DNA from 2 places in the Microbacterium sp. NPDC089188 genome. Region 1 is predicted to be linked to the other one. Evidence: predicted binding sites of a transcription regulator. Region 1 holds the regulator's gene; the other holds the start of a gene.

Region 1 (7,087 bases):
ACCTTCTCCCGCGACTGCGCGGATGGGGTGACTCGATGTCGCGCCAGGCCGGCGGACAGGTCGGTGCAGGCGGAGCGGGCATGGGATCCCGCGGACCCGGTGAGACGAAGATCGAGCTCGACCGTCGCCGCATCCGTACGCGTATGGCCCAGCTGCGCAAGCAGCTGCGCGACTTCGCCCCCGCCCGTGAGGCCAAGCGCGCCGAGCGCAAGCGCCACACGATCCCGTCGGTGGCGATCGCCGGGTACACCAACGCGGGCAAGTCGAGCCTGCTCAACCGCCTCACGAGCGCCGGAGTGCTCGTGGAGAACGCCCTCTTCGCGACCCTGGATGCCACGGTCCGCCGCTCCGAGACCACCGACGGGCGCGTGTACACGCTGACCGACACCGTGGGCTTCGTGCGCAACCTCCCGCATCAGCTGGTCGAAGCCTTCCGCTCCACGCTCGAAGAGGTCGGCGACGCGGACGTCATCCTGCACGTGGTCGACGCGTCGCATCCCGACCCGGCCGCCCAGCTCATGACGGTGCGCGACGTGATGGGCGATGTCGACGCGAACTTCGGGCAGGAGATCGTCGTCTTCAACAAGTCCGATCTCGTGAGCGAAGACGACCGGCTCGTGCTGCGGGGTCTCGCTCCGAACGCGAAATTCGTGTCGTCGCGCACCGGTGAGGGCATCGCCGAACTGCGTGCCGCGATCGAAGAGGCGCTGCCGTTGCCGGCGGTCGAGGTGCAGGCGGTCGTTCCGTACGACCGCGGCGACCTCGTGTCGGCGGTGCACGAGAGCGGCCTCATCGTGGCGCAGGAGCACCGCGAGAACGGCACCTATCTGCACGCTCACGTCGGCGCCCGGCTCGCCGCCGAGCTGGCGGCGTTCGACGGCTGAGGCCCGCGCGGCACGATGGGCCCCTGCGCGTACGCGCGGGGGCCCATCGCCGTGGGGGCGCTCTTCGGCGCGTCGGCGCCGCGGGTGAGTCGCCCGGAAGGCGTCGGCTCAGTCGAGCTCGAGCGCGGGGATACCCGGGGTCTCGAAGCCGAACACCGCGCCGAGGAAGCCGAGTTCGCGCTCGAGGGAGTCGATCACCGTCTCCGACCGGCGGAACCCGTGCCCCTCGCCCTCGTACAGGACGTACGCGTGCGGGACGCCGTGCGCCGTCAGGGCGTCGCGGATGGCCTCCGCCTGCGACGGGGGGACCACCCGGTCTTCCGATCCCTGCAGGATCAGCAGCGGCACACGGAAGAGCTCCGGGCGGCTCAGGGGTGAGCGCTCGACGTACACGGCCTCGGCATCGGGCAGAGGCCCGATGAGCCCGTCGAGGTAGCGCGCCTCGAAGTCGTGGGTGTCTTCCGCGAGGGCGCGTGCGTCGCCCACCCCGTAGCGGGAGATGCCGGCTGCGAACACGTCGGTGCGCGTGACGGCGGCGAGCACCGTCCAGCCCCCGGCCGAGCCTCCCGCGATGGCGAGGCGCTCGGGGTCGGCGAGTCCCGCTTCCGCGAGGGCGGATGCCGCGGCGGCGACGTCATCGACGTCGACCGCGCCCCACTGTCCCTTCAGGCGGTCCCGATAGGCGCGCCCGTAGCCGGTGGAACCGCCGTAGTTGACGTCGAGGACGCCGATACCCCGGCTCGTGAAGAACGCCGTCTTCGCCGACGGAGCGGGGCCGACGTGCGAGGTGGGTCCGCCGTGGACGAGCACGACGTACGGCGGGCGCTCGCCTGTCACGGGGGCGACGTCGGGGTTGGTGGGGGCGTAGGCGAAAGCGTGCACCGGACCGTGCGGTCCGTCCGTCGACAGCGCGCGGGCCGTCGGCATCCATTCGTCTCCCCACGGGCCGGCGCCTCCCGTCACGAGGTCGACAGCGCCGGAATCGAGGTCGACGATCCAGAGGCCCGATCGCCCGCCGGCGTCCGAACCCGAGACGAGCACCTGCGACCCGCGGGCGTCGTCGATCGCGGCGCCGGCGACGACGGGGACGTCGAGGGGACGGACGCCGCTCGGTGCGATCTCGACGACCTCATCGGCCCCGTTCGTCCGGACGGCGACGACGCGCCCGTCGTCGGCCGCTCCGAACCACCGGGTTCCGAGTACCCACAGGCCCCCGCCGGTGTCGGCGTCCGCCGGGGCGAGCGGCTGCGCATCGCCGTCGAGGGGGCGACGGAAGAGGTTCCATCGGCCTTCGGGATCGTCCGCGTAGAGGAGCTCGTCGTCCGCGATCCACACGGGTTGCACGGGCGCGCGGTGCGCACCGCCCGCGACGTCGTGGACCTCGCCCGTCTCGAGGTCGGCGACGCGGAGGACGGTGGCATCCCACGGCATGTCGGGGTGATCCCAGGCCACCCAGGCCAGGCGGCGACCGTCGGGCGAGAGGGCCGGCTGGGCCAGGAAGTCACTGCCCTCGGCGAGGACCTCCGCCGGCCCGTCGAGGGGGATGCGGACGATGGCCCGGGCCGGGACCCGCGACGACCCGTGGGTCTCGCGCACGGCGAGGAGGACCCCGTGCTCCCAGCGCAGTCCGCCGTGTCGCACGGCGTCGTCGGCGGGGGTCAGCGGGCGCGAGGTCTCGCCCGGGCGGAGCGCGTAGACCCGCTGGTCGGCCTTCTCGACGTAGTACAGCTCCCCGTCGTCGGACGCCGTCCAGGCGCCGCCACCGTACTCGTGCACCGCGGAGCGCGCGTCGGCGGGTGCGGGAAGCACCGTCTCGACGGAGCCGTCGCCGCGGCGACGCTTCACGGCGACGCGACCGGCCTCGTGGGGGACGGACTCGCCCCACCACACCTCGTCTCCCACCAGTCGTGCGCCGTCGACGCGCGGCGAGGCCTGGGCGACGGACGCGGGCGTGATCGGGGAGGGCCAGGAACCGTAGGGGAGGGTGTCAGCCATGACTCCAGCCTAGGCAGGGCATCCGACATCGACGGAGATCCCCGGTACTCGCGACGAGCGAGCCGAGAGGGGCGGATGCCACGCCCGAGCGCGCATCCGGCCCCGGGGCGGGGAAGGTCAGACGGCGCGCAGGACGGCGACGACGCGGCCGAGCACGACGGCCTCGTCGCCCAGGATCGGCTCGAACGCGCTGTTGCGGGGGAGCAGCCAGGTGTGGCCGTCGCGGCGGCGGAACGTCTTCACGGTCGCCTCGCCGTCGAGCATCGCGGCGACGATCTCGCCGTTCTCGGCCGTCGCCTGCGATCGCACGACGACCCAGTCGCCGTCGCAGATGGCGGCGTCGATCATCGAGTCGCCCGACACCTTGAGCATGAAGAGCTCGCCCTTGCCCACCAGTTGGCGGGGGAGGGGGAAGATCTCCTCCACCTGCTGGTCGGCGGTGATGGGCACGCCGGCGGCGATGCGGCCGACGAGGGGCACGAGGGCGGCGTCGCCCAGCGCGGGAGCCGTGTCGGCCGGGTTCTCGGCGGCGGCACCGGGGAGGTCGATGAGGACCTCCATGGCGCGCGTCTTGCCCGGGTCGCGCCGCAGGTAGCCGCTCAGTTCCAGCTGGTTGAGCTGGTGGGTCACGCTCGACAGCGACTTCAGGCCGACCGCGTCGCCGATCTCGCGCATGCTCGGCGGGTAGCCGTGCCGGGCGATCGATCGCTGGATGACCTCGAGGATGGCGAGCTGCTTGTCGCTCAGGTTCTTGCGTCGCCGAGTCTGCGGACGTTCGCGGCCGGCGGCGGTCGTCGCGTCGGTCATCTGTGCTCCCCTCGCGCCGCTGTCGATGCGGCGGAAATTCGAATGTCGGAGGTTGGTGATGAGGTCTCCGTGTCGAAACCGTATCCGGTGAACGAGCCGGAAGGCAGGGAACGGCGCGCGTGTCGCGTTCGATCCGTCTGCGATATCCGCGGTCTTGACACATCGAAAGTATCGAAGATAGATTCGGAATACAGATTCGCACCCCCGCCCTCCCGGCCGAGGGCGGGGTGCGAATCTCTCCCCACCGAGGAGCACATCATGAGCAGCATCGCCATCACCGCCCCGACCACCCGCCTGCGCATCACCGCGCGCGGACGCCGTGTCGTCGCGTTCCTGGTCGCCCTTCCCCTCGCCATCGCCCTGGGTTTCGCCGTCGTCGGCGGGGGAGCCGCGCTCGCCTCGAACGAGGCCGGGGCGCCCGTCGGGTCGTTCACCGAGATCACCGTCATGAGCGGCGAGACGTTGTGGTCGATCGCCGAGGAGCTCGCGCCCGCGGCCGACCCGCGCGATGTGGTCGCCGAGATCTCGCGTCTCAACGCCCTGTCCGGCGGTTCCGTCACGGCGGGTCAGCGCATCGCCATCCCCGCCGAATACGCTCCCGCGAACTGACCGTCCGCACGGGATCGACGCCGACGGCAGGGGCGATCCGCCCGACCCGCGAGCGTGATCCGTCGGTGTCACCGCCGCCTACGATGGGTGAGGTGAACGTACGCCTCGACGACCTCCCGCTTCGCGACGATCTCCGGGGCATGACGCCCTATGGGGCACCGCAGGCCGCGCTGCCCGTGGCGCTGAACGTGAACGAGAACACGCACCCCGTTCCGTCCGAAGTCGCCGACGACATCCTGGATGCCGTGGCTCGCGCCCTCCGCGATGTCAACCGGTATCCCGACCGCGAATTCACCACTCTCCGTGAGGCCTTCGCGCAGTACCTCGGGCACGGACTGAACCCCGATCAGATCTGGGCGGCCAACGGCTCGAACGAGGTCCTCCAACACATCCTCCAGGCGTTCGGCGGTCCTGGCCGCACGGCGATGGGATTCGCCCCCACCTACTCGATGTACCCGATCCTCACCCGCGCCACGGGCGCCCGGTGGATCGCCGGGGAGCGCGCGCACGACTTCACCCTCTCCGCCGAGTCCGCGGCGACGCAGGTGCGCGAGCAGCGTCCCGACATCGTCTTCCTCTGCGCCCCCAACAACCCCACGGGCACCCCCCTGCGCCTCGACGTCATCGAGGCCGTGTACGACGCCTTCGAGGGGGTCGTCATCGTCGACGAGGCCTACGAGGAGTTCGCCCCGCGCGATGAGCCGTCGGCCATCTCGCTGCTGCCCGGGCGCCCGCGGCTGGTCGTCTCGCGCACCATGAGCAAGGCGTTCGCCTTTGCGGGAGCCCGCGTCGGCTACCTCGCCGCCGACCCGGCGTTCGTCGACGCGCTCCGCCTGGTACGGCTGCCGTACCACCTCAGCGCGCTGACGCAGGCCGCCGCGACGGCCGCTCTCGGGCACGCCGACACCATGCTCTCGATGGTCGACGAGATCGTCGCGCAGCGCGACCGCATCTCGGCGACCGTGTCGGCGCTGGGGTACACGGCGCACGAGTCCTGGACGAACTTCGTCCTCTTCGGGGGCGTCGACGATCCCGCCGCGACGTGGAAGGCGCTCTACGACCGGGGCGTGCTGATCCGCGACGTCGGCATCCCCCACCACCTCCGCGTCTCGGCCGGAACGGCCGACGAGACCACCGCGTTCCTGGACGCCCTCGCCTCGATAGGATCCCGAGCATGACCGCCCCCGCCACCCCCCGCACCGCCTCGATCACGCGCGAGACGAGCGAGTCCCGCGTCGAGCTCGAGCTCGACCTCGACGGTCGCGGCGTCAGCGACATCTCCACGAGCGTCCCGTTCTTCGATCACATGCTGACGGCGTTCGCGAAGCACTCCCTGACCGACCTGCGCGTGCGCGCGACGGGCGACACCCACATCGACGCGCACCACACCGTCGAAGACACCTCCATCGTCCTGGGCCAGGCGATCCGCCAGGCGCTCGGAGACAAGTCCGGCATCGCGCGGTACGGCGACGCGCTCGTTCCGCTCGACGAAGCTCTGGCGCAGGCGGTCGTCGACATCAGCGGACGCCCCTACCTCGTGCACACGGGGGAGCCCGCGGGCTTCGAGCACCACCTGATCGGCGGGCACTTCACCGGCTCGCTCGTGCGCCACTCGTTCGAGGCCATCTCGATCCACGGCGGCCTCACCGTGCACGTGCGCGTCGTCGGGGGACGCGATCCGCACCACATCGCCGAGGCGGAGTACAAGGCGTTCGCGCGTGCCTTCCGTCAGGCCAAGGCCCTCGACCCGTTCGTCGACGGCATCCCGAGCACGAAGGGCGCGCTGTGACGGCCAAGCCGGTCGTCGCCGTCCTCGATTACGGCTCGGGCAACGTCCACTCCGCGGTCAAGGCGCTCGTCGAAGCCGGAGCCGACGCGCGGCTGACATCCGACCGCTCGTTGCTGATGGACGCCGACGGCCTCCTCGTCCCCGGCGTCGGCGCGTTCAGCGCCGTCATGGGCGCCCTGAACGCCAGTCGTGGGGGCGAGATCATCGATCGGCGGCTCGCGGGCGGTCGTCCGGTGCTCGGCATCTGCGTCGGCATGCAGGTGATGTTCGAGCGCGGCATCGAGCGCGGCACAGACACGCCCGGACTCGGTGAGTGGCCGGGCACCGTCGACGAGCTCGCCGCCCCCGTGCTGCCGCACATGGGTTGGAACACGGTCGCCGCGGGGGAGGGATCGCGTCTTTTCGAGGGCATCGAACGGGAGCGCTTCTACTTCGTCCACTCGTACGCGGCGCAGGAGTGGTCGCTCGAGGTCACGCCGCCGTTCCCGCAGCCCGCCGTGACGTGGTGCACGTACGGTGCCCCCTTCATCGCCGCGGTCGAGAACGGTCCACTGGCCGCGACGCAGTTCCACCCCGAGAAGTCGGGAGATGCCGGCATCCGTCTTCTCGCCAATTGGATCGACGGCCTGCGCACGACTACTGTGTGACCTCGTGCCCGGGGCTGGCGAGAGGCGCCTACCGGCACGAGGAGCCATGAACGATTTCGCGTCCACGCCCGAGCTTGTCCTTCTTCCCGCGGTCGACGTGGCCGATGGGAAGGCCGTCCGTCTTACCCAGGGGGAGGCGGGCACCGAGACCAGCTACGGCGACCCCGTCGACGCCGCGGCCGACTTCGCGCGTCAGGGCGCGCAGTGGATCCACCTCGTGGACCTCGATGCCGCCTTCGGACGCGGCAGCAACGCGAATGTCATGCGCAAGGTCATCAAGCAGGTCAAGGGCGTGCAGGTCGAGCTGTCGGGCGGCATCCGCGACGACCGCTCCCTCGAAGCCGCCCTCGAAAGCG
Region 2 (7,087 bases), on a different contig from region 1:
CCCCAGACACCCCGCAGATCATGGCCGAGGTGCAGGAACTCGTGCGCGGCCTGCAGGCGACCCGCGACGGCGTGGTGTGGATCGAGCGTCTGCTTCCACGCGACGAGCTGTGCGCCATCCTCACCGCGGCGACGACGTTCGTGTGCCCCTCGGTGTACGAGCCGCTCGGCATCGTGAACCTCGAGGCGATGGCGTGCGGAGCGGCCGTGGTGGGCACCGCGACCGGCGGCATCCCCGAGGTCGTCGTCGACGGCGTGACCGGTCGTCTCGTGCCGATCGACCAGGTGCAGGACGGCACCGGCACGCCCGTGGACCCCGACCGCTTCGTCGACGACCTCGCCCGCGTGCTCACGGAGGTCGTGGCGGATGCCGAGACCGCCCGCGCGTTCGGCGAGGCGGGGCGCCAGCGCGCCGTCGACGCCTTCAGCTGGGACGCGATCGCGCAGGAGACCGCGGCGTTGTACGCCGAGGTCGCGGGGGCGTCGCGGTAGCTCTGCACGTCGGCCGTGTGGCATCCGGGTGGTGTCGTCGCGCCCGTTAGGCTAGCTGCATGCCTCAGGTGCTCGAGTTCTCCGACGTCGTCGTCCGCCGGAACGCGCGGGACATCGTGTCCCACCTCGACTGGACGGTGTCGGATGACGAGCGCTGGGTCGTGCTCGGGCCGAACGGCGCCGGCAAGACCACCGTTCTGCAGCTCGCCGACACGCTGCTGCACCCCACGTCGGGTGCCGTGACCATCCTCGGCGAGCGACTCGGGCGGACCGACGTCTTCGAGTTGCGTCCGCGTATCGGCTTCGCCTCGTCGGCGATGGCGCGACGCGTGCCGCCGGAGGAGACCGTGCTCGACGTCGTGCTGACCGCGGCCTTCTCGGTCGTCGGGCGCTGGCGCGAGGACTACGACGACATCGACGAGCGACGCGCGCTGCGCGTGCTGGCCGAGTGGAAGCTCGACCACCTCGCCGACCGCACCTTCGGAACGCTCAGCGACGGCGAGCAGAAGCGCGTGCAGATCGCCCGCGCCGTCATGACCGATCCGGAGCTGCTGCTGCTCGACGAGCCGACCGCGAGCCTCGACCTGGGGGCGCGCGAAGAGCTGCTGAGCCTGCTGTCGGGCTACGCGCAGGCGCCGACGACACCCGCGATGGTCATGGTCACGCACCACGTCGAGGAGATCCCCATCGGGTTCACGCACGTGCTGCTGCTGCGCGACGGCGAGGTCGTGGCATCCGGACCCCTCGAAGAGGCCCTCACTGCCGAGAACCTCTCGGCGACGTTCGGACTCGACATCACCCTTACGCACGACGCCGGTCGGTACGCCGCTCGCGCGGTGTGATCCCGGGCGGCGGGGCCTCTCGGCGTCGGCTTCGGCTCGGGCCTGGTAGACTCTTCCGTTGGTGCCTCCGGCGCCGCAGACTTTGACGTCCTGGCAGAATCCAGGGCACCACTTCTCAAAGGACCTCCCATGCAGACTGACATCCACCCCACGTACAAGGCCGTCGTGTTCCGCGACCTCGGTTCGGGCGACACCTTCCTCACCCGTTCGACCGTCTCGAGCGACAAGACGATCGAGCTCGACGGCGTGGAGTACCCCGTCATCGACGTGGAGATCTCGTCGGCCTCGCACCCGTTCTACACGGGCAAGCAGCGCATCATGGACTCGGCCGGTCGCGTCGAGAAGTTCAACCAGCGCTTCAAGAACTTCGGCGGTCGTTGATCCGCAGCGGTTCCGCGTCGAAGCCCCTCGTCCTTCAGGACGGGGGGCTTTCGTCTTTCCCGGAGCCGGAGGTGACCGGGGCGCGGTCGCCCTCACCCGCGCTTCTCGGGCAGGAGGGGCTTCGGCGGGTCGGTGCTGAGGATGGGGGACATCGTCACCGGGGCGCGGTCGCCCTCACTCGCCCTTCGCGGGCAGGAGGGGTTTCGGCGGGTGAGTGCTGAGGACGGGGGACGTCGTCACTGGGCCGAGCCGCGCGAGCGCTCGACCACCTCCTCCAGCCGCGCCGCGTCGGGGCTGTACACGTCGAAGAGCAGGCGGTCTTCTCTGGTGACGCGGACGATCGATGTGACCTCGGCGAGGTCGACGAGCTCCCGCGCCTGAGCGGGCGAGGCATGCGTCATGTGGAGGCAGTGACGGCATCATCTCGAGCGCGGATGGGGTCGCCCGTGCCCGGCGCGACGGGGCGCCTCACCGATCAGTGCGCCGCGTCGGTCGGGCGGAACGACCCCAGAGGTCGGTGGGGACCCAGCTCGTCGCGATGATCCGCCCACATCCGTTGGCGCTCGCGGGTTTCGCGGACGACCTCCGCGTCGAGGTCGGCGAACGCGACGTGCTCGCCCTCGCCGACCGCGGCGATGCGCCGGCCGAGCGGATCGAAGACGGCGGAGCCGCCGATGAAGGCGTGCGGACCACCCACGAGGCCGCTGAACACCACGTACATGCCGTTGTCGAGGGCGCGTGAGGCGTAGTGGAGATCGCGGCGGTGCTCGCCCCCGGGGAAGTACGCGCCGCTGTTGAGGTAGACGTGCGCCCCGGCTCGGCCCGCGGCGGCCGCGTGCTCGGGGAAGTTCGCGTCGTAGCAGACCGAGAGCGCGAAGCGGAGGCCGTGCAGGACGAACGAGGCACCGTGATCGCCGGGAGCGAAGAGGGGGCGTTCGCTGTCGTGCAGGTGCTGCTTGGCGTAGGCAGCGAGGGGGTCGCGACCGGGGGAGAGGATCACGTCGCTGAGGGTGCGGCACCCCTCCCGCTCGAAGGCGGTGTTGACGACGGCGATGACGCCGGTGCGGTCGACGGCCTTTTGCACGGGGGCCCACCACCCGCCCGGGCCGAGCGCGGGAAGGGGGCCGGCGAAAGCGAGGTCGTCGTACCCGGTGACGGCGGCTTCGGGGAAGAGGGCCAGGTCTGCATCCCCCGCCGCGGCGTCGCCCACGAGGCGGGCGATGAGAGCGACGTTCGCGTCGACGTCACCCGGGACGGCTTCCATCTGGACGGTCGCAATGCGGCAGGTCACGGGAACAGTGTGGCATTGCGGCGACGTCAGCCGGGTTCGAGGTGCGGGGCCGAGGCGGGTGGGGCGGAGGTGGTGCGCGTCGGCGATGGGGCGGGGCGGTGATGGGCGGGGCGGGGCGAGCACGACGCCCGCCCGGCGCTCAGAACGGCGGCGGATCGGTGTCGTACGTGCCGCCGAGCGGCGACGTCCACTGCAGGTCGCCGGTGACGGGATCGTGGGTCGGCGTCCACCGCGTCTCGTGCCGGAGGCGGTGATGGTGTCGGCACTCCGGTGCGAGATTATCGGCATCCGTAGAGCCGCCGTCGGCCCACGCGCTGAGATGGTCCAGGTCGCAGTCGCGCGCTAAGCGGTTGCAGCCGGGGAAGACGAAGGTCGGCGACGTCACGCCCAGCCAGCGTCGGAGGGCCGTGGGGACGCGGTACGTCTGACGGTCGAGGACGAGCGGTGCGCCGGTGACGGGGTGCGTCAGAAGGCGCACCCAGGAGCTCGCTTCGCCGGCCAGACGGCGCGCGGTGTCGAGGTCGATGGGTCCGTAGCCATCGAGGATGGCGGGGCGATCGTCAGCCCCGAGGAGGGTCAGCGCGGGGACGGTGACGACGACCGTGGGGGAAGCGGCGTGTGTTCGCGTTGTTGTGGACGTGGGCGCGGCGCCCACTCGGGACGCGGAGTCGCCTCGGGGAGTGGTCTCGACGCGGGGCGGGGCCTCGCCTTTGGGTACGGGAGCGTCCGAGCGGCCGGTCGCGGCCAGGTCAGCACTCGAGACCGTCACGAGGTCGGCGAGAACGTCGGCGCGCAGCTGCGCCAGCGTGCGCTCCTCATCCGGCGCAGCGTGCAGATGCCGAGCGGCGCCGTCGAGGCGCGTCATGATGCTGCGTGCCCTCTCTGCCGGGAGGAAGGCGGTGAGCGAGGCCATCCCGTCGAGTTCCGGCGCCATCCACACCCCGCGATCGCGCGCTGCGCGGCGATGGCGGGCATCGATCGACTCGGCATGCACGCGCTCGCGAACAGCGCGCGCGGCGACGGCGAACTTCGTGGGCGTCAGCCTCATCGCGGTCTCGGCGGCGCCGTCGTCGAACGCCCTCCACGCCGTCTCGTCGTGAGGGAGGGAGGTCGCGAGCCGGGCCGCCTCGACGGCGTGGCGTTCGGACGTCCGTCCGGCGGCGAACGCGTCCCACAGCCGAGGGCAGCGTTCTCGAAGCGCCTCGACGTGCGTGGCGCGCGTGCGGACGGTCTGCTCCGAGAGGCGCAGACGCACCGCCATCTCGGCGGCCGCCGCCCGCTGCGCGAGATCGACGCGGTCGCGTCGCACCGCGCCGGCGGTGCGGCCGCGCGCATCGCTCCACGTGTAGTCGAGGGTCGGGTCGGGGCCGACCCAGGGCGTCGGGTCGGCGGCGGCGTCGCGCAGGACGGTCGCGATGAGGCGACCCTCCTCGGCCGCAAGACGGTGACGCTCGGCGGCGATCAGCTCGAGATGCCCGAGGATTGCGTCGAGATCGGATGCCGAGGCGGTCGCGGCGTCATCGTCAGTCGCGTCATCGTCAGCCGCCTCGCCGTCAGCCGCGGCCCCCTCGGGCCGGACGTGAACAGAGGAGAACACGTCGTCCGTGGAGAACACGTCGTCGCGGTGACTCGCCGCGCCGAGATCGAGCAGCTGGGCCCACGCGACCTCGTCGTCGAGCTCGTCGTCGGCAGGCCACGGAACCCCGTCCCACGACCGCGGATCCGGCGAGGGCCGGTCGGCGAGAGGAACGGAGGTGTCCATGTCGAAACGCTATCGGGGGCCTCCGACATCGCCGCGAAGGGCCGGAGCCTCGCGGCGAATGCGTGGTCGGGTCCCGCGCTGAGCGGATGCCGGACCGGTGAGCTCGCGGTGGGGAACCTTCGACAAGCAGATACCGCGTCGGACCCGGGGGAGGCGCCGCCACTCCGGTCGCCGTGTGCGATGTCGTCCGTCGCGCGCGTCGGGATCGGGGGAGGCATCGTGCGATCCCAATCGGTGTCGGGGTCCGGCGGTGTCGGATCGTGGTGCGGAAGGCGCCCGCCGCCCGTGAGGCCGGTCGCAGCCCGGCCCCCGTGGGCCCTCCTGCGTGATCGATCCGGCGTCGCCCGCTTCTCAGCGGATCGGCCACGCCCCGTCGAGCGGCGGAGCGGCGGCATCCAGGCGGCCGATCTTCACGAAGTACTCGGTCAGGCTCGCGGCCTGCGCGCGGGCCCACGCGATCTGGCGGGTGTGCAGCTCGTCGAGGGTCTGCGGCATCCACGGTCCGAACTTCTCGGCGAGAGCCAGGGCCAGGCGCCCGGCGGCGACCGCGTCGGCGCAGGCTTCGTGAGCGGATTCGAGCGGGACGGCGTAGTGCTCGGCGACGACCGACAGGGTGCGCTTGCCGCGACGGTACGTGTCGTAGGTCTTGTCGACCACGAGGGGGTCGATCACGGGTGAGGGCGCGTGGATCGGCGCGACGCCGTGGCGAACGGCTTCGTTCTTGAGCAGCGAGAAGTCGTACGGAGCGTTGTAGGCCACCACCGGGATGCCGGCGGCGAACAGCGCGGCGAGGGCTTCGACGACCTCGGCCACCACGCGCGGGGCGGGGGCTCCGTCGGCGCGAGCCCGCTCCGTGGTGATGCCGTGGATGGCCGCGGCTCCGGCGGGGATCTCGATGCCCGGGTCGGCGAGCCAGTCGCGGGCGTCGATGACGTTGCCGTCGACGTCGAGCACGCCCACGTGGGCGGTCACGATGCGATCTCTCTCGACGTCCACGCCGGTGGTCTCGAGATCGAACACGCCGATCAGGCGCGCCCACTCGGGCGTCTGGAAGAGGGGGAGCGGCTCGGCCTGCCACAGGGTCATGGGGTCACCGTAGAACGAGGTTCCGACATGGACGGCGAGGCGCGCAGAAGGGTGCGGGGAGGAGGTCCCGGATGCCAGGCGGCGGCGTGAGCGCCGGGCGCGCGTCCTGAACGCCGGGCGCGGCGGGAAGCGCCGGGGGCGGCGTTCGCGTCGACGCGCGTCCCGGATGACGAGGCGCGACAGGAAGGATCGCGGCCGACGGTGCCGGGACGTGGTGGGGGAGGATCGCGCCCGGCGGTGTCGGGACCCCCTCGTAGACTCGACCCATGCCGAATCCCTACGCCGAGCGCCTCGCCGAGATCGCCGTGGAGCGCCGCGAGACCGCCGTCCTCGGCGGCACCACGGCCTACTGGGTCTACGGAGACGAGGCCGCTTCGACGACGATCGTCGCGGTGCACGGGTTCCGCGGCGAGCATCACGGACTCGACCCCGTCGTGGCGCACCTGCGCGGCATCCGGGTCATCTCACCCGACCTGCCCGGCTTCGGTGAGACGGCGCCGCTGGCGGGTCGCGCGCACGATCTCGAGACGTATGCGCAGTGGTTGCGGGCGTTCGTCGAGGCGGTCGCGCCCGGCGCGGTGGTGCTCGGGCACTCGTTCGGGTCGATCGTGTCGGCCGCCGCCGTGGCCGGCGGGCTCGCGACGCCCCGGCTCATCCTCGTCAACCCGATCGGCGCGCCCGCGCTGGAGGGGCCGCGCGGCATCCTCACGCGACTCGCCGTCTTCTACTACCTCGCCGGAGCGAAGCTCCCGCGCGCTCTCGGCGAGGGGCTGCTGCGCAACGGTCTCATCGTGCGGGTGATGAGCAACGCCATGGCCAAGACGCGCGACCCGGAGCTGCGGCGCTTCGTGCACGAGCAGCACGACGAGTACTTCTCCCGCTTCGCCGACCGCGACGTGCTGCACGAGGCGTTCGTGACGAGCGTCTCGCACGACGTCCGCGAGTTCGCGCCGCACATCGCGCAGCCGACGCTCCTGATCGCGGCCGAGAAGGACGACATCACTCCGATCGAGGCCGAGCGGCACCTCGCCACCCTCTTCCCCGATGCGGAGTTGGTAGAGATCCCCGAGGTCGGGCACCTCATCCATTACGAGACGCCGCAGGCGGCGGCATCCGCGATCCGGACGTTCCTCGGCGACCGGTGACGCGAGCTCTGCCGCGCCAGAACCTCACTACGCCGTCTCCGCCTTCCGCTTCCGATACGCGTTGACGTTCATGCGGTTGCCGCAGTTGC

The links. The regulator LexA, encoded in region 1, represses DNA repair genes until DNA is damaged. The targets are predictions, from matches to a motif close to TCGAACANNTGTTCGA.
Region 2: the regulator LexA is predicted to act here: its motif matches at 4,822-4,837, upstream of AB0N80_RS13435 (DUF222 domain-containing protein).

What each region holds. Positions count from the first base shown of each region.
Region 1 covers NZ_JBFBHH010000003.1:435,611-442,697, forward strand. The annotation lists gene hflX (GTPase HflX) at 1-884, shown strand, start outside; gene AB0N80_RS11950 (prolyl oligopeptidase family serine peptidase) at 993-2,879, opposite strand; gene lexA (transcriptional repressor LexA) at 2,997-3,686, opposite strand; gene AB0N80_RS11960 (LysM peptidoglycan-binding domain-containing protein) at 3,945-4,295, shown strand; gene AB0N80_RS11965 (histidinol-phosphate transaminase) at 4,379-5,473, shown strand; gene hisB (imidazoleglycerol-phosphate dehydratase HisB) at 5,470-6,084, shown strand; gene hisH (imidazole glycerol phosphate synthase subunit HisH) at 6,081-6,731, shown strand; gene priA (bifunctional 1-(5-phosphoribosyl)-5-((5-phosphoribosylamino)methylideneamino)imidazole-4-carboxamide isomerase/phosphoribosylanthranilate isomerase PriA) at 6,778-7,087, shown strand, end outside.
Region 2 covers NZ_JBFBHH010000004.1:67,624-74,710, forward strand. The annotation lists gene glgA (glycogen synthase) at 1-491, shown strand, start outside; gene AB0N80_RS13415 (ABC transporter ATP-binding protein) at 551-1,333, shown strand; gene AB0N80_RS13420 (type B 50S ribosomal protein L31) at 1,463-1,714, shown strand; gene AB0N80_RS13425 (hypothetical protein) at 1,951-2,115, opposite strand; gene AB0N80_RS13430 (carbon-nitrogen hydrolase family protein) at 2,190-3,005, opposite strand; gene AB0N80_RS13435 (DUF222 domain-containing protein) at 3,145-4,767, opposite strand; gene AB0N80_RS13440 (exonuclease domain-containing protein) at 5,119-5,853, opposite strand; gene AB0N80_RS13445 (alpha/beta hydrolase) at 6,120-6,998, shown strand; gene AB0N80_RS13450 (CGNR zinc finger domain-containing protein) at 7,026-7,087, opposite strand, start outside.